Regions from separate parts of the Streptomyces sp. NPDC018031 genome, predicted to be linked through region 4. Evidence: riboswitches for the same ligand, from Rfam matches in the RefSeq annotation. Region 4 holds a riboswitch; each other region holds the start of a gene.
The links. A riboswitch is a leader RNA that binds a small molecule or an ion and turns the genes downstream of it on or off. The one in region 4 is predicted to bind cyclic di-AMP.
Positions count from the first base shown of each region.

Region 1: another riboswitch for cyclic di-AMP. It lies ahead of ACH4B3_RS28845 (transglycosylase family protein); the one in region 4 lies ahead of ACH4B3_RS12480 (M23 family metallopeptidase).
Region 2: another riboswitch for cyclic di-AMP. It lies ahead of ACH4B3_RS06795 (M23 family metallopeptidase); the one in region 4 lies ahead of ACH4B3_RS12480 (M23 family metallopeptidase).
Region 3: another riboswitch for cyclic di-AMP. It lies ahead of ACH4B3_RS22960 (C40 family peptidase); the one in region 4 lies ahead of ACH4B3_RS12480 (M23 family metallopeptidase).

Region 1 is NZ_JBIRFT010000018.1:34,373-38,563, reverse strand. Features, by position in the region: gene eno (phosphopyruvate hydratase) at 1-1,079, opposite strand, end outside; gene ACH4B3_RS28845 (transglycosylase family protein) at 1,419-2,144, opposite strand; cyclic di-AMP (ydaO/yuaA leader) riboswitch at 2,154-2,307, opposite strand; gene ACH4B3_RS28840 (transglycosylase family protein) at 2,643-3,668, opposite strand; gene ACH4B3_RS28835 (cytochrome P450) at 3,868-4,191, opposite strand, start outside.
Region 2 is NZ_JBIRFT010000002.1:104,363-108,553, reverse strand. Features, by position in the region: gene ACH4B3_RS06810 (GNAT family N-acetyltransferase) at 1-80, opposite strand, end outside; gene ACH4B3_RS06805 (HPr family phosphocarrier protein) at 323-604, shown strand; gene ACH4B3_RS06800 (GntR family transcriptional regulator) at 856-1,575, opposite strand; gene ACH4B3_RS06795 (M23 family metallopeptidase) at 1,851-2,654, opposite strand; cyclic di-AMP (ydaO/yuaA leader) riboswitch at 2,668-2,822, opposite strand; gene ACH4B3_RS06790 (M16 family metallopeptidase) at 3,166-4,191, opposite strand, start outside.
Region 3 is NZ_JBIRFT010000011.1:35,922-40,112, forward strand. Features, by position in the region: partial or broken gene ACH4B3_RS22950 (Cmx/CmrA family chloramphenicol efflux MFS transporter) at 1-664, opposite strand, end outside; gene ACH4B3_RS22955 (hypothetical protein) at 1,125-1,271, shown strand; gene ACH4B3_RS22960 (C40 family peptidase) at 1,430-1,903, opposite strand; cyclic di-AMP (ydaO/yuaA leader) riboswitch at 1,907-2,098, opposite strand; gene ACH4B3_RS22965 (FAD binding domain-containing protein) at 2,473-3,306, shown strand; gene ACH4B3_RS22970 (molybdopterin-dependent oxidoreductase) at 3,319-4,191, shown strand, end outside.
Region 4 is NZ_JBIRFT010000004.1:30,330-34,520, reverse strand. Features, by position in the region: gene ACH4B3_RS12490 (DoxX family protein) at 1-263, shown strand, start outside; gene ACH4B3_RS12485 (DUF6227 family protein) at 741-1,511, shown strand; cyclic di-AMP (ydaO/yuaA leader) riboswitch at 2,338-2,496, shown strand; gene ACH4B3_RS12480 (M23 family metallopeptidase) at 2,508-3,695, shown strand; gene ACH4B3_RS12475 (aldo/keto reductase) at 4,095-4,191, shown strand, end outside.

The DNA.
Region 1 (4,191 bases), on a different contig from region 4:
ATGCACTTGAAGCCGTTGCGCTGGGCCAGCTCGACCGCGTCCAGCGTCTCGGTGAGCGAGCCGATCTGGTTGACCTTGACCAGCAGGGCGTTGGCGGCGTTCTCCTCGATGCCGCGGCCCAGCCGCTCGGGGTTGGTGACGAACAGGTCGTCACCGACGAGCTGGACCTTGTCGCCGAGCTTGGCGGTGATGGTCTTCCAGCCGTCCCAGTCGTCCTCGAACAGCGGGTCCTCGATGGAGACCAGCGGGTACGCGGCCACCAGCTCCTCGTAGTACGAGGTCATCTCGGCGGCGGTGCGCTCCTGGCCCTCGAAGACGTACTTGCCGTCCTTGTAGAACTCGGAGGCGGCGACGTCCAGCGCCAGCGCCACGTCCTGGCCGGGGGTGTAGCCGGCCTTCTGGATGGCCTCCAGGATGAGGTCCAGCGCCTCGCGGTTGGAGTCGAGGTTCGGCGCGAAACCGCCCTCGTCGCCCAGGCCGGTGGACAGGCCGCGCTCCTTCAGCACCGCCTTGAGGGTGTGGTAGACCTCGGTGCCCCAGCGCAGGGCCTCGGAGAAGGACTCGGCGCCGATCGGCGCGATCATGAACTCCTGGATGTCGACGTTGGAGTCCGCGTGCGAACCGCCGTTGAGGATGTTCATCATCGGGACCGGCAGCAGGTGGGCGTTGGGTCCGCCCAGGTACCGGAAGAGCGGGAGGTCGGACGCCTCGGAGGCGGCGTGCGCCACGGCGAGCGACACGCCGAGGATGGCGTTGGCGCCCAGCGAGGACTTGTCGGGGGTGGCGTCCAGGTCGAACATGGCCTGGTCGATGAGGCGCTGCTCGGTGGCGTCGTAGCCGACGAGCTCCGGGCCGATCTGCTCGATCACGGCGAGGACGGCCTTCTCGACGCCCTTGCCGCCGTAGCGGTTCTTGTCGCCGTCGCGCAGTTCGAGGGCCTCGAAGGCACCGGTCGAGGCGCCGGACGGCACGGCAGCACGGCCGGTGCTGCCGTCGTCGAGGCCGACCTCGACCTCGACCGTGGGGTTGCCTCGCGAGTCGAGGATCTCGCGAGCTACGACGACGTCGATGGACGGCACGAGGATCTCCTTCGTGTGGGTCTGCGTCTGCAGCATGAGCCTAACCGGACCCGGGGGCCGATCCCGCCCGACGCCCGGCGTACGAGACGGTACGCGCCCGGTATGGCCCCGGTGCGGCGTACCTGGGGGTGTTCGGGGGGGCCGGGGCCGCCGGCCGGGAACGGGTCCGCCGGGCGGGCCGGGCCGGCCCCGCCGGCGGGGCGGGGCGGACCCGGGCGGGCGCCCCCGGGGGGACGGCCGGGGGCGCCCGGAGCGGCTCGGGCCCCGGCGGCGCCGGGGGAGGCCGGGGCGGAAGGAGGCGGCAGGCCCCACCGGGCGGGCCGGGGCCTGCCGCGGGGCTCAGCTCAGGTGGAGCCGCTGGCCGACGTAGATCAGGTCGGCGTCCTGGACGACGTCCTGGTTCAGCTCGTGCAGTTCCTGCCAGCCGCCGTCCACGTGGTGCGCGCGGGCGATGGTGGAGAGGGTGTCCCCGGCCTTGACGGCGTACTCGCCGTCGCCCTTCTGTACGGTCCTGGGCGCGGTGCGCTCCTGGGACCGGGTGGTCGGCGCGGGCTCGGCGGAGCGGTCCGCCCGCGGCGCCGCCTGCTGCTGGGCGGGCTGCTGCGACCGGGGGGCGGACTGCGGCTGCGGGGTGGACTTCCGCGGGGCCTGCTCGGCGGTGCTGCCGGAACCGGTGCCGGAGCCGGCCGAGCCGCCGCTGGTCAGGTTCACGCCGCAGTGCGGCCAGGCGCCCTTGCCCTGGCCCGCGAGGACCTTCTGGGCTATCTGGATCTGCTGGCTCTTGGACGCCTTGTCGGCGGTCGGGGCGAACGCGGTGCCGCCGTACGCGGCCCAGGTGGAGGCCGAGAACTGCAGGCCGCCGTAGTAGCCGTTGCCGGTGTTGATCGACCAGTTGCCGCCCGACTCGCACTGGGCGACCTCGTCCCACTGCGACACGGTCGCGGCGGACGCCTGCCCGGCGGCCCCCAGCAGCGGCACGGCGACCGCGGCGCCGGTGACCCCGGCGAGGGTGGCGATGCGGGTGGCCTTGGACGGACGGCGGTGCTTGCCCTTGGACTTGAACATCGTGGTTGGGTTTCCTCACACCGACGCCTGCGAGGTGAGCTGTCGGGTGCGGGCCATGTGAGGTGCCCGGCCGCGTGCGGTGCCCGCACGCGGCTTAACCCCGAGCCGGGGAGACCGGCGTGAATCCTGGGTCCCCCGCTCCTGCCTTCGGCGCTTGCGCGTCGACAACCCCCCGGCCGGTGGCAGGACTCGGCGTGCCGGTCGGCGGTGCCCGCGGTGGCGGGCGGAAAAGACGGTAAGCACATCACCCCGGGGAGCTCAAACCCCAACATCCGTGGAACTCACGCCCGTTTGCCGCTGAGGAACCGTCATCGGTGCAGGTCAGCACGGATGCCCCGAGGCCGGGCAAGGGTGACGGAGCGGGACGGACACGAGATCCATGTCTCACTTTCAGCAAACCGGGCGGATGCGGTCGAAGCGGTGCGCGCGGGCAGGCGGAAGCGCGCCCCGACCATCCGTCAGGACCCGCTTCCGCTCCGGGTGCGCCCCGGCCCGTCGCTAGCTCCGGTCACCCTCGACCACGAGCGCCTGCCCGGGGTGGATCAGGTCCGGGTCCGCACCGATCACGTCCTCGTTGGCGCCGTAGAGCGCGGGCCAGCCGCCGGGCACCTCCAGGTCCTCGGCGATGACCGACAGGTTGTCACCGGCGCGGACGGTGTAGCGGTCCGCGCCCTCGGGGCTCTCGACGCCGTCCCGGTCGCCGCGGTCGGCGTGCCGCCCGCCGCGGCGCTCGCCGTCCTCCGGGGCCCGGTCGTCGGGCCGGCCGCGGTGCTTGCCGGTGCCGGGGGCGGGCTCGGTGTCCCGGTCGGCGTCGTGCCCGCCGGCCGGGTCGGTGCCCTCGTCGCCGTCCGCGCGGTCGCCGGCGCCGCCGGTGCGGTCCTCGGCGCGGTCCTCGGCGCGGTCGTCGGCACGGTCATCGCCACGGTCCTCGCCGCGGTCGTCGGCCCGGTCGTCGCCACGGTCCTCGGCGCGGTCGTCGGCCCGGTCCCGGTCGTCCGCGCGGTCCGGGTCCCCGGCCGGGTCGGCGCCGGGCTCGGCCCGGTCCCGGTCCTCGGCGCCGGTCTCCGGGGCGGTGTCCCGGTCGTCCCCCTTCGAGCGGTCGTCCCCCTCCGGCCGGTCGTCCCCGGCCTCCCGGTCCTCCGGGGTGGTCCCGTTCTCCGGCCCCGGCGGGGTGGGCGCGTCGGTGCGGCCGGGGTTCACCTCGGGTGCCCGGCCGCCGTCGGTCAGCCCGGCGTCGAGCGCGCAGGCGGGCCAGGCCCGCGGGCCGCGGTCGCGCAGCATGGTCTCGGCCACCGACATCTGCTGCGAGCGGCTGGCCAGGTCGGGGCGCGGGGCGTAGGCCGTGCCGCCGTAGGTCTTCCACATGTCCAGGGTCAGCTGCAGGCCGCCGTAGAAGCCGTTGCCGGAGTTGGCACTCCACATGCCGCCGCTCTCGCACTCCGCGACCCGGTCCCAGGTCTCGGAGTCGGCGGCGTGCGCGCCGGACGCGCCCAGCAGCGGAAGCGCGATGCTTGCGCCGGTCACCCCCGCCGCGACGACGATGGCAGGAGCCTGACGGGGACGGCGATGCCGACCGTTGCCGGAACGCATGCGGTTGCCTCTCGTGTGGCAGCTGAGTTGTCGCATGAAGATAATCGGGGCGCCCGCGAGTCACAAGCCGATGTAGCCGAGGTCACGCGGAGATCACGTACTGACTCTCCGTCACTTCCGCACGTGGGGACGGTCACCCGGCCGCGGCGGGGGGCTCCGCGGTGAACTCCACCGGCAGGGTGCGGAGTCCACGCATGATGAGCCCGCCACGCCAGCGCAAATCATCCGGATCCACCGCAAGCCGGAGGTCGGGCAGCCGGCGCAGCAGCGTGACGAGCGCGGTCTGCGCCTCCAGCCGGGCGAGCGGCGCGCCGAGGCAGTAGTGGATGCCGTGGCCGTACCCCAGATGCTGGTTGTCACGGCGGGTGAGGTCGAGCACGTCGGGCCGGTCGAACCGGGCGGGGTCCCGGTCGGCGGCGGCGAGCACCACCAGCACCGGGTCCCCCTCGGCGATCCA
Region 2 (4,191 bases), on a different contig from region 4:
GTGCCTCCGTCGCGGAGCACCACGTCGGCCTCCCAGTGGGCCGGGTAGCTGTGGCGGTCCGGATCTGACGCGGTCTCCATGGGGCCAGGGTAAGCGCCGGGGCGGACGGCGACACCGGTCCGGATCCGGTCGCGTCAGGGCCGGTCCGGCGCGGCGGTCGGGCCGGTCCGGATCCGGTCGCGGCGCGGGCGGGCCCGGAGGGTGGGCCGCCTCGCGGCCGCCGCCGCGGCCCGGCAGGCTGTGCGGAAAGTCCGTCTCGGACCACCACCGACCACATGAGAGACTGGTCTAGACAACTAGTAACGACCTGAAGGGCTACACCATGGTTGAGCGCCGCGTCACCGTCGGCTGGGCCGAGGGCCTGCACGCCCGTCCCGCGTCGATCTTCGTCCGAGCGGCGACCGCGTCGGGCGTCCCGCTGACGATCGCGAAGGCCGACGGCACGCCGGTCAACGCCGCGTCCATGCTCGCCGTCCTGGGCCTGGGCGCCCAGGGCGGCGAGGAGATCGTCCTGGCCTCCGAGGACGACAACGCCGAGGCGGCCCTCGACCGTCTGGCCAAGCTCGTCGCCGAGGGGCTCGAGGAGCTTCCGGAGACGGTCTGAGCCGAGCGTCCCGGCGCGCCGCGGGCATGCCGCGGTCCCGTGGCACCCGTACCTCCGGCGGTACGGACCCGGTCGGCGACACGGCGAGGCCGCGGTACCCCACAGGGCACCGCGGCCTTTCTGCTGGTCATTCCCGGCGGCAACCGGGCAGGACATTCCGCCGGGAATTACCTTCGGTGTATCCGCCCCCGGTATATCGGGCGGTTGTTACTTCCGATCGCAGACCGTGTTTACGGCGTGTTTCGGCCCGCTCACCGGAAAGGCCGGCGCAGCCGGTATTCCGCCATTTCCCGCTCGGCGTGCGCGGCGGCCAGCGAGCGGGCCCGCTCCGCGTCCTGCCGGGCCACCGCGTCCAGCAGCGCGCCGCGCTCCCCCCAGGACCGTGCCGCCCCGGCGGTGCCCGGCTCGCCGCGCCCGGCCCCGCGGGACGGCGGGCCCGGCACCGGCCGGGACGGGTCCACCGCGTACAGCCAGTCGGTCTTGCGGCGCAGCTGGACCAGCAGCCCGGCCAGCCCGGGGCTGCCGGAAGCCTGCGCCAGCGTCTCGTGGAACCAGTCCCCCAGGGCGCGCAGCTCCCCCGACTGCCCGCGCTCGGCACGCTCCTTGCCGAGCCTGACCAGGCCGCGCAGCACCTTGAGATGGGCCTCGGTACGCCGCTGCGCGGCCCGGGCGGCGCCCAGCGGCTCCAGCAGCACCCGGATGTCGAGCAGATCGGCGACCTCGCGCTCGGAGGGCCGCGCGACGCAGGCCCCGGCGTGCCGGCGGGTGGTGACGAACCCCTCCGACTCCAGGGTCCGCAGCGCCTCGCGCACCGGCACCCGGGAGACCCCGTAGCGGCGCGCCAGCACCTCCTCGGTCAGCCTGCCGCCCGGCTCGTACACACCGGAGACGATGTCGTCGCGAATCGCGGAGCACACCGCGTGTGCCGAAATCCGGCGACCGCTGTGGACCGCGGTGGTATCGCCGCTCATTTCCGGTCCCGCATGGTCGAAACCTCCGCATTAATCGCCGCGAAACGCGATCGATCGACGTGTGTGTTCGACGACTCTATTCCAGACGGCGGGAATTTCGGTCGGCAACCGGGATTTCATGGATATCTTCTGGCCAGGCGGACCTGGCGGGATACCGGCGGGCGGGACACCGGACCGGGCGGCGCGGGGCGGCCGCGGAACGCGCGTGGGCCCCGGCCGGACGGCCGGGGCCCACGCGGTGCGGCGGTACGCCCGGGGGCGTACCGGCGGAAGGATCAGACGTTCACGCCGTGCGAGCGGAGGTAGGCCAGCGGGTCGATGTCCGAGCCGTACTCCGGGCTGGTGCGTGCCTCGAAGTGCAGGTGCGGGCCGGTGGAGTTGCCGGTGCTGCCGGCCAGGCCGATCTGCTGCCCCGGGGTGACCGTCTGGCCGACCGTGACGGAGAGGGCCGACAGGTGGCCGTACTGGGTGTAGGTGCCGTCGTTCATCTTGATGACGACGTTGTTGCCGTAGGCGCCACCGTAGCCGGACTCCACGACGGTGCCCGAACCCACGGACCGCACCGAGGTGCCGGTGGAGGCGTGGAAGTCGATGCCGGTGTGGCTGCCGGAGGACCACAGCCCGCTGGTGGCGTGGTACTGGGTGGAGACGTAGGAGCCCTCGACCGGCAGCACGAAGGTGTTGAGGCGCTTGCGCTCGGCCTCCCGTGCGGCCCGCTCCCGGGCCTCCCGCTCGGCCTTGGCCTTCTTCTCCGCCGCCTCGGCCTTGCGCTTCATCTCGGCGGCCTTGACGGCCGCGGCCTTGCGGGCCTCCGCCTTGGCGGCGGCCTCCTCGGCGGCCACCTCCTGGCTGACGGCCTGGGCGTCGATCTGCTCGGCGATGTCGTCACCGATGACGATCGCCTGGTTCAGGCCGGTGTCCTCGAAGCGCGAGGAGTCGTCGGACGCGGCGAGCGCCGGAGAGGCCAGGGTCGCGACGACGCCGGAGGCGGCGAGCGTGGCCATGCCGGCGACGTTGGCACCGGTGCGGACGGCGCCGCGGGGACGGCGGTGTTTCCCGGTGGGACGGGTGAACGCCATGGTCCGGCGTACTCCTTTCCTTCCTTCTCGCCTACCGGGTTAGCTGACGGGTTCGGAGCAGGAAGGTCTCCTACGGGTCCCTCGTGAGAGGCACCCGATTCACCCCTGGGGATGGTGGGTCCCCGGCTCCCTGGGACGCGTGCCCCGGGGACTCGGCGATGACTGTCCGGGCCGCGGGTGCGACGCAAACTGACGAACAGCCGGATCGAAGCTAGACGGACGATCTTTTGAACACCAAACGGATCACGATTTTTGTTGCCCTCGCCACAGGGCAGAAGCGCTGTCTCACCAACAAACCGGACACCGGAGGCGGATCTTCCGCCCGATGGGCCAACGGCGTGGCGGGCCGATCGACATGACGGGCGGCCGGGCGGCGGATGCGGAACGGCGCCCCGGGACGGGCGGGCCCCCAGCCGGTGACCCGGCACCGGAGGGGGCGCACACAGCCGGGGGCCCCGGCACCGGAGTCACGGTGCCGGGGCTCCCGGGGGAGACCGCCGCTGATCGGCCGTCAGCCGCTGACGACCTTCACCTCGCCGATGCCGAGGGCGCGGACCGGCTCCTCGATGACCGAGGCGTCACCGACCAGCACGGTGACCAGCCGGTCGACCGGGAACGCGTTGACCGCGGCCGCGGTCGCCTCGACCGTGCCGGTCTCCGCGAGCCGCGCGTACAGGTGGGCCTGGAAGTCGTCCGGCAGGTGCTGCTCCACCTGGTCCGCCAGAGTGCCCGCGACGGCGGCCGCGGTCTCGTACTTCAGCGGGGCGACGCCGACCAGGTTCTGCACCGCGACATCGCGCTCCTCGTCGGTCAGCCCCTCCTCGGCGAGGGTGCGCAGCACCTTCCAGGTGTCCTCCAGTGCCGGGCCGGTCACCTCGGTGGCCACCGAGCCGGAGATGGCCAGCATCGCCGCGCCGGTGCCCTCCGGGGTGGACCGCAGCACCTGGCCGAAGGCGCGCACCCCGTAGGTGTAGCCCTTCTCCTCCCGCAGCACGCGGTCCAGGCGGGAGGTGAGGGTGCCGCCGAGGCAGTAGGTGCCGAGCACCTGCGCCGGCCAGACCCGGTCGTGCCGGTCGGCGCCGATCCGGCCGATGAGCACCTGGGTCTGCACCGCGCCGGGGCGGTCCACGATCACCACGCGGCCGGTGTCGTCGGCGGTGATCACCGGGCTGGGCCGCTGCTCCGCCGGACCGCCGGTCCAGGCGCCCAGCGTGTCGGCGAGCGCCTGGTCCAGGTCGACGCCGGTCAGATCGCCGACGACCACCGCGACCGCGCCGGCGGGGCGCACATGGGCCTGGTAGAAGGCGCGCACCGCGGCGGCGTCGATCCGCCGCACGGTCTCCTCGGTGCCCTGGCGCGGCCGGGAGTGCCGGGCGTCGGCCGGGAACAGCTCCCTGGAGAGCGCCATCGACGCCCGGCGGGCGGGGTTGGCCAGCTCGTGCGGGATCTCGTCGAGCCGGTTGGCCACCAGCCGCTCCACCTCGCCCTCGGGGAAGGCGGGGGCGCGCAGCGCGTCGGCGAGCAGCCCGAGGGCCTT
Region 3 (4,191 bases), on a different contig from region 4:
AGCTGAACGCGCAGAACGTGGCACCGTTGACCAGCGCGCCCAGCAGCAGGACGAGCAGCAGCCGCCGGTCGCGCAGCGACCGCAGCTCGCCCCGGACGCTGCCGGCGGCGGGGCCGGGGACGCCACCGGGCACCGACCGCACGATCGCCGCCAGGGCCGGCACCGACAGCAGCGCGACCGCCCAGAACGCCGAGCGCCATCCCCACACCTGTCCGAGCAGGGCCCCCGCGGGCACACCCACCACACAGGCGAGGGTGACGCCCCCGAGGAGGACGGAGGTGGCCCGTCCCTTGAGGTTCGGCTCCACCAGGCCGGTCGCGGTGGTCACGGCCACCGCCAGGAAGCCGGCGTTGGCCAGCGCCCCCACCACCCGGGCGGCGACCAGCGTCCGGAAGTCGGTGGTGACCGCCCCGAGGACGTGGACGAGGAGGAAGACGGTCAGAAAGGTCAGCAGCGCGCGGCGCGGCGACCAGCGCCGGCCGAGCACCGCCATCACCGGCGCGCCGACCACCATCCCGACGGCGAAAGCCGAGGTCAGCAGGGAGGCGGTGGGGATGGACACGCGCATGTCGGCGGCGATGTCCGGGGTCAGCCCGGACAGCATGAACTCGGACGTCCCCTGGGCGAAGACCGCCAGTCCGAGCAGATACAGAACGAAGGGCACAGCAGTACTCCACAACCGCATCATGGATCGACAGGGCCGCGTCACGGCTGTGGCGGGCCCGGCCGGCGTCGCGGAGGACACGGCACACGGAAGCCGCCGGACCATCACGCGGAGGAAGACCCGCCGGCGTCACGGAGGGGACGCGCGGTCCGGGTCGAAGACAGCCCGTACGACGGCGGTCCGGTGGCAGCGGAGCACGCACCGCGAGGCCCGCGGCCGCAGGGGCGGCGGCGGGGCGCGGAGGTGCCGGCACGATCAGCCACCGGGACGACCGGTGGCTAGCGTCTGGATGCCTCGGGGCTGGACATGGGGCGAAGACTAGTCAGCCGGGTCCGGGCCGTCCACCGCATTCCGCCGCCCCGGCCGGGCCGGCGGCGTGTCGGCGGTGCGCCGGGGGGTAGGGGAGTCCGCACCGGCGGTGCACCGGCCCCGTCGGGACCCACTGTGCAAGGAGGAGTTCATGTCCGGACTGTTCGCCAGGATCAGACGGTTCAGCCGCACCCCGCAGGGGCAGCGGGCGATGGACACGGCGCGGCGGGCCGCCGCCGACCCGCGGCGGCGGTCCCAGGCCCGCCGGCTCCTCAGCAGGCTGCGCGGACGGCACTGAGCGGTACCGGGCGAGCGGTGGGCCGGAGAAGCCCGGGACGCCGGCGGGTGCCGGCGATTCAGGGCTTCACCGGCATCCCACGGACCCACCGCCACCGCATTCCGTTCCCGCCTCCGACGCAACGGAGAACACGCGGGTTTCCGGCGCCCGGTGATTGATCACTTGACGCGTCCGTACCAGACCTTTCCGGTCCAGATCTTTTCCTTGCGCACCGATGTCCCGGGCTTGGGAGAATGCCAGATCTGGTTTTTCCCGGCGTAGATCCCGACGTGGTACACACGACCGCCGGAGTGAAAGAACACGAGGTCACCCGGCTTGCGTGAGCCGACGGACACATGGCGTGTCCTGTTGTATTGGGCGGCCGCCGTCCGGGGCAGCGTCTTCCCCGCCTTCTTGTACGAGTAGAGCGTCAGACCGGAGCAGTCGAACCGGTTCGGGCCCGCCGCTCCGTAGCGGTACGGGGAGCCCTTCTTCGCGGCGGCCACCTTGAGGGCCTTGGCCGCCGGCGTGGCGGCTTCCGCTTCCGCCGCCAGGCCCGGGACCAGCAACGACGCGGTCACGGTGGCGGCGGTGAGGGCCGACACGGCCCCGGCCCGGGAAATGCACGGAGGTATGGACGGAATCGCAGACATGGCTATGCCCTTCGTCATACGCCTGCGAAAGATGACCTGTCGGGTTCGGGCAGGCGAAGTTGCCCGGCCACTTCCGTGGCTTCACCCCAAGGACCATCGCGTTCATGGCCCGTCGTGCTCGGGTCTCCCGCTCCTGCCGGCTCACTGTCGTGTGCGGTCATCCGGGGCGTCGGCAGGACTCGGCGTGCGCCCGGACGGCCCCGCCTCGGTGACGGGGTATTCGTTCCGGAGAGAGATCTTGCGACATCAATCGCCGTTCCGCAGAGCCAAAATGGGGTTCTGTGAACTTATTCACTCCCTCTCCCGTGGGAAATCCGTCCGCCCTTCTTCAGCCGGCCGACCGTCAATTGACCGCAATAGCAGGGCACTTGACGGACGCGATCAAGGATGTCCGCGGACGATCGAGGAGGGGTCGACGGCCGCTGGACCCCGGCCACATCGCACTGCTCCGACACGGGACTTCACCCGGACGCCGCGTGACGCCGGGCTCGCGGCCGGGTTGAACAGTGCGCCCGCCCGCACGCGTCGGCGCGGGGTCGGCCCGAGGCGGCGCGGACGAGGAACAAGACGTGGACTTGACAACGGTGCGCGAGGTCATCGACGGCCGGAGCGGCGCCCCCTGGCAACCGGGTGACGCCTGGCTGGCCGGCGGCACCCACCTGTTCGCCGAACCGCGGCCCGAGCTGCGCAGACTCCGGGACCTGGGAGCCATGGGCTGGGCGCCGCTGACCGTCACCGAGCACGGCCTGGAGATCGCCGCCACCTGCACCGTCGCCGAGCTGCTGGCTTTCGCCGAGGCCCGCGGCGGCCCCTGGCCGCGGGCCCGCGACCTGATGGCGTTCTGCTGCCGCGCCTTCTCCTCCTCTTTCAAGGTGTGGAACACCGCCACCGTCGGCGGCAACCTGTGCCTGGCGCTGCCGGCCGCTCCGATGGTCTCGCTCACCGCCGCGCTGGACGGCGTGTGCCTGCTGTACGCGCCCGACGGCGGCCGCAGACGGCTGCCGGTGCTCCGGTTCGTGACCGGCCCCGGGCGCACCGCCCTGCGCCCCGGTGAGCTGCTGCGCTCGATCACCCTGCCCACCGGACCGCTGGACGCCCGCACCGCATGCCGCCGGGCGGCCCTGCGGCCCCACGGCCGGTCCGCCGCCCTGGTGACCGGCGTCCACGACCCGCGTTCGCACCGTCTCACCCTCACCATCAGCGCGGCCACCCCCAGGCCGGTGCGCATCACGTTCTCCCGGCCGCCCGCCGAGGGCCGGCTGCGGGACGCGGTCCGGCGGGCCGTCCCGCCGGCGGCGGTGGTCGACGACATCCACGGCTCAGCCCGGTGGCGCCGTCACATGGCGCTCCACCTGGCCGAAGAGGTCCGCCGCGAGCTGCTCGCGGGCGGCGGCAACGGGTAACGGAGGAGAGACATGCCGTTCCGGGTCCGCGTCAACGGGCAGGAGGTCCGCCGGCCCCCCGCCCCCGGCCAGTGCCTGCGCACCTTCCTGCGCGACCACGGCTGGTTCGGGGTGAAGAAGGGCTGCGACACCGGGGACTGCGGTGCCTGCACCGTGCACGTCGACGGCGTCGCGGTGCACAGCTGCCTCCACCCGGCGGTCCGCGTCGCCGGACGCTCGGTCACCACCGTCGAGGGCCTCGCCGACGGGGACGCGCTCCACCCCCTCCAGCAGCGGTTCCTCGACGCCCAGGGCTTCCAGTGCGGCTTCTGCACCCCCGGCATGATCATGACCGCGGCGGTGCTGACGCCCGAACAGCTAGCGGACCTGCCGCAGACCCTCAAGGGCAACCTGTGCCGGTGCACCGGCTACCGGGCGGTCGAGGAGGCGCTGCGCGGTGCCGGCCACCCCCCGGAGCCGGCCACGGCCGACCGCCCCGGCGGCAGCGGCCGGCCGGCACCGACGCCCGCCGGGCGGGAGGTGGTCACCGGCACCGCCCGGTTCACCGTGGACACCAGCCCGCCCGGCCTGCTCCACCTCAAACTCGTGCGGTCACCGCACCGGCACGCGCGCATCCGCGCCATCGACACCACCGCGGCCCGCGCGGTACGCGGGGTGCGCGCGGTCCTCACCCACCTCGACGCGCCCGCCACCCGCTTCTCCACCGGGCGCCATGAGCACGACGACGACGATCCCGCCGACACCCGCGTACTGGACGACGTGGTCCGCCACCCCGGGCAGCGGGTGGCCGCGGTGGTCGCCGACAGCGAGGCGGCCGCCGAGGAGGGGTGCCGCGCGGTCCGGGTCACCTACCAGGTGCTGCCCGCCGTGTCCGACCCCGAACAG
Region 4 (4,191 bases):
CCGAGGGCGGCTTCGAGTACCCGGCGTTCCTGGGCTTCGTGGCGGCGGGCATCGGTCTCGCGGGCCCCGGCCGGTACTCGCTGGACCGGCTCACCGGCCACTGCCTGGACCGCCCCTGGGTGATGACGGTGGCCTTCACGGCGAGCGCACTGGCGGCCGCCACGGTGGTCAAGCGCCGTACCTCGACCGTCGCGCGGCGCGGTGCGGCGGAACCGGACGGCACCGAGGGGACCGAGGGCCCCGAGGGCACTGCCGGGGACTGACCCACACCCCCGGGCCCGCGGCCGGGCAGCCGGCAGGCTCCGGCAGGGAGCCGGGGAGCCGGGGAGCCGGGGAGCCAGGGAGCCGGGGAGCCGGGGCGCCGGGGCGTCGGGGAGACACGGTCCCACGGGGAGCGTCGGATCCGGACAGATGTGCGGCGGACTCTGCGTCGATTTCGGGTGGAATCCGGGCTCATGCCGACTCGGCCGCGGCCGTGGACCGAGGCCGTGAACAAGCGGATCCGGACGGGCCGCATCCGTGTAATCCCCGGCAGGAGCTGCCTCGTTGGCCGGAAGTGTGATCACACGAGCCCCTCGAGTGATGTATTCGACTCTTCTGGCGCAGGTGTGAGTGAAGAGGCCGTGTCAGGGCGCGGCTTCCTCGAAACACAGCACGCAGCGCGTGTCGACGCCGCTACGGTAAGTCGCGAAGTGTCGCTGGGGGGCGCGGCGTGTCGATTTGGCCGGGAGGAGAGAGACATGGTGCACGGACAGGTCGGTGGTACCCCCGCCGAGCATCTCGACGGGCTGCTGGCCCGTGCCCAGAACGGGTTCGAGATCGACGAGACGGTCCTCACCCAGCTGCGTGATGCCTTGATGCACCAGACCGAGCTGCGTTCCTGCCGCCAGTGCAACGAACCCCCCGCCCGGCTGGGCTACACCACCTTCCGGCACGTCTTCCTCCTCCCGGACGGCAGCAGCGTCGTGCTGTGGGAGCTGGAGCACAACACCGGCCCGGGCGACGGCCCGCAGCACGAGGTCTACGCCGACGAGGACACCCTGGTGCAGGCCGAGCGCCGGGCCCACGACCGCACCGGCGGCGCCCGCTGGGAGGAGTTCGACGAGGAGCGGCTCTGGCTCCCCGACCAACTGCTGCGCGGCCCGCTGCCGGTGGAGACGGTGCGGGCGTACGTCGCGGACAACTCGGCCGACCACGCCCGGCGGGTGCTGCGCCGGGCGGAGAACGAGGACCGCCCGGGCGAGGAGGTCCGGCGGCTGCTGGAGACGGCGTTCGCGCACGACATCGCGCTGGCCCCGAAGCCGCGCCGGCGCACCGGCGGCCCGGACGCGACCTGGTGCCGCTTCTACGAGCACGCGTTCCTGCTCGCCGGCGGGGACGAGATCACCCTCTGGGAACTGGAGCACAACCTGACCAGCGACGGACGGCTGGTCTGCGAGGTCTACCTCGACGAGGGATCGGCCGAGATGGCCGCCGACCGACGGGCCCGCGCACGCGGCGTCGAACTCTGACCCTGACCGGCACCCGGCACCGGTGATCACCCGAACCCCGGTGCGAGCGGCGCCGCGCCCCGGCGGCTCCCGGGGCCCGGTGGCTCTCCGTGCCCGGCGCTCCCGGTGCCCTCGGCAGCCGGTGGCTCCCCGTGCCCCGACGGCTGCTCGTGCGTCGGCGGCCGTGCCCGGTGCGTCCGGCGATCCCCTGTACCCCGGGGGCGCCACGTACCCCGGTGGGCGCCACGGAGCCACCCACGCCCGCCCCGCCCCGGTGCCCCGCCCCTCGGTGCCCCACCCCGTGGCGGGCACGCACCCGCTCTCCTGTCTCCGTCACCTCTGTCACCTCTGGCACCTCCGTCACCTCCGTTCGGGTCCCTTGGTGCCCCGTCCCGTGGCCGGAGCCTCCGATGCCCGGCACGGGCCTGAACGTGGGCGTACGGCGGCGCCCCCATCCAGCGCTGCGCGCCGGGCCGCCGGGCCGCCGGGCGCGGGTGCGGGCACAGGCCGGAGGAAAGCCGGAGAGAAGGGAGAGCGGCCGACGCGGGGCGAGGCGCCGACGCCGCTCGGCGTACCGGCAGGGCCGCCGGCGCGACTGCCCGCATCCGCGCATCACGGAGAGCAACCGGGCGTGATCGTTCCGCATAACGATTGACGCACGATCAGCGAAGTCGGGTTTCCTGGGCGTTCACCTGTGCTGTGCAACTCGCCGATGTTTGCCCGGTAATGCCCGGAACATTCTTCCCCGAGGGCAACGGATTCCGGGGAACGGCTTGGAATAGCGTCCCGCCGTCTATTAACGTTCGATAACGCAGCGCGGTCGTTCCAGCCGCCAAAGAGGCGGCACCGTGCGCCGTCGCCGAATCCCGCATGCACCACGGCACCAGCAGTACCAGGGAACCGGGGAACCACCATCCTTGGGGTGAATCGGGCCGAACCCGGCCCGTAGGAGACCTTCCTGCTCCGAACCCGTCAGCTAACCCGGTAGGCGAGAGGGAAGGAAAGGAGTGCGCCCCCGTGGCGTCCAACAGGTCTGCCCTTGACGAGGCACCGTACGGCACCCCCACCGGACCGACCGAGGGCGCCGACCCCGGGCCGGGCCCACGGACGGCGGCCGCGCAGCGGACCGACACCCAGACGGTCTCCTCCCCGGTGGCCCCCTCCTCCGAGTGGGAGGAGTGGAACCCCACCGCCGACTCCCTCGCCCCGGTACGCGGCCGGCACCGCGTCGCCAAGCAGCGCGGCACCATGGCCCGCAGCGGGGCGGTACTCGGCGTCGGTGTCATCGCCGCGGTCGGCGCGGGCGGCATGGCGACCGCCAAGGACCGTCCCAACCCCCCGATATCCATGCCGGACGTCGCGCACATCGCCGACGAGATCCAGGACTCGCTGCCCGACGCGGGCGAACTGCCCGGCATCGGACCGCTCCTCGCCGGTGGCGACTCCTCCGGCGGGCAGCCCGCCGGTTCCCCCCAGCCCTTCTCCCAGGCCGGTCTCACCGCCGAGGACCGGGCCAACGGGACCACCGACGCGGGCGAGGCCCTGCGCGCCCGCATCATGCAGCAGGCCGAGCACCAGCAGAACGCCGCCGACGACGCCGCACGCGAGGCTGCCGCCAAGGCCGCCGCGGAAGCCGCCGCGAAGGCCGCCGCGGAGCGGAAGGCCGACGAGGAGGCCGAACGGAAGGCCGCCGAGGCGGAGGCCGAGCGCAAGGCGGCGGCGGAAGCGCAGCGGAAGGCCGAGGCGGAAGCCGAGCGGAAGGCGGAGGCCGCCCGCAAGGCCGAGGCCGAGCGCCGCGCCAAGCTCGCCACCGCGTACGCCCTCCCGCTGGCCTCGTACACCCTCACCTCGACCTTCGGCGAGGCCGGCGACATGTGGTCCGCGAACCACACCGGTCAGGACTTCGCCGCCCCCACCGGCACCCCGGTCAAGGCGGTGCACGGCGGCACCATCACCGAGGCCGGCTGGGCCGGTGCGTACGGCTACCGCATCGTCCTCACGCTCGATGACGGCACCGAGGTCTGGTACTGCCACCTCTCCTCGATGGTCCGGACGTCCGGCTCGGTGTCCGCCGGCGAGGTCATCGGACGCGTCGGCGCCACCGGCAACGTGACCGGCCCGCACCTGCACCTGGAGGTCCGCCCCGGCGGCGGCTCCCCGATCAACCCGCTGGCCTGGCTGCGCGAGCACGGCCTCAACCCCTGACCTCGTCCCACTCACCGCCCCCACCCCGATACGCCGGTGGCCCTGGTGCTCTCTCCCCCCCCTGACACCAGGGCCGCCGGTCCGGACCGGCACCGGGGCCGACCGGCACCGACGCCGCTGCCTCGCTCTCCCCACGCCACTGGCCCGACCCCTCCCCGCGCCCCGGCGCCTTCCCGTACCCGCGCCGGTCGGCACCTCCCGTACCCGCGCCGGCCGCTGACTCAAGTACCCGCGCCGGCCCCCCGAGCAGTCCGTCGTGACCGGCACCTGCCCGCCCCTTGGCGCCGACCGGCACCGGAGACCGTCCCCAACCGCCAACCGCCAACCGCCACCGCCACCCGCTGTCGCCGCGCGCCCGGCGGTGGAATATCCGCCCAGGCCGCCGCGCTGAAGCGGGGTATGGCTGACAACGACAAGCACACCCAAGGGCAGCGGCGGACCGGGCAGGCGGCCCGGAGGCCGCTCGGAGCGCTGGCGGTGCACCCGCTCTCCCTGG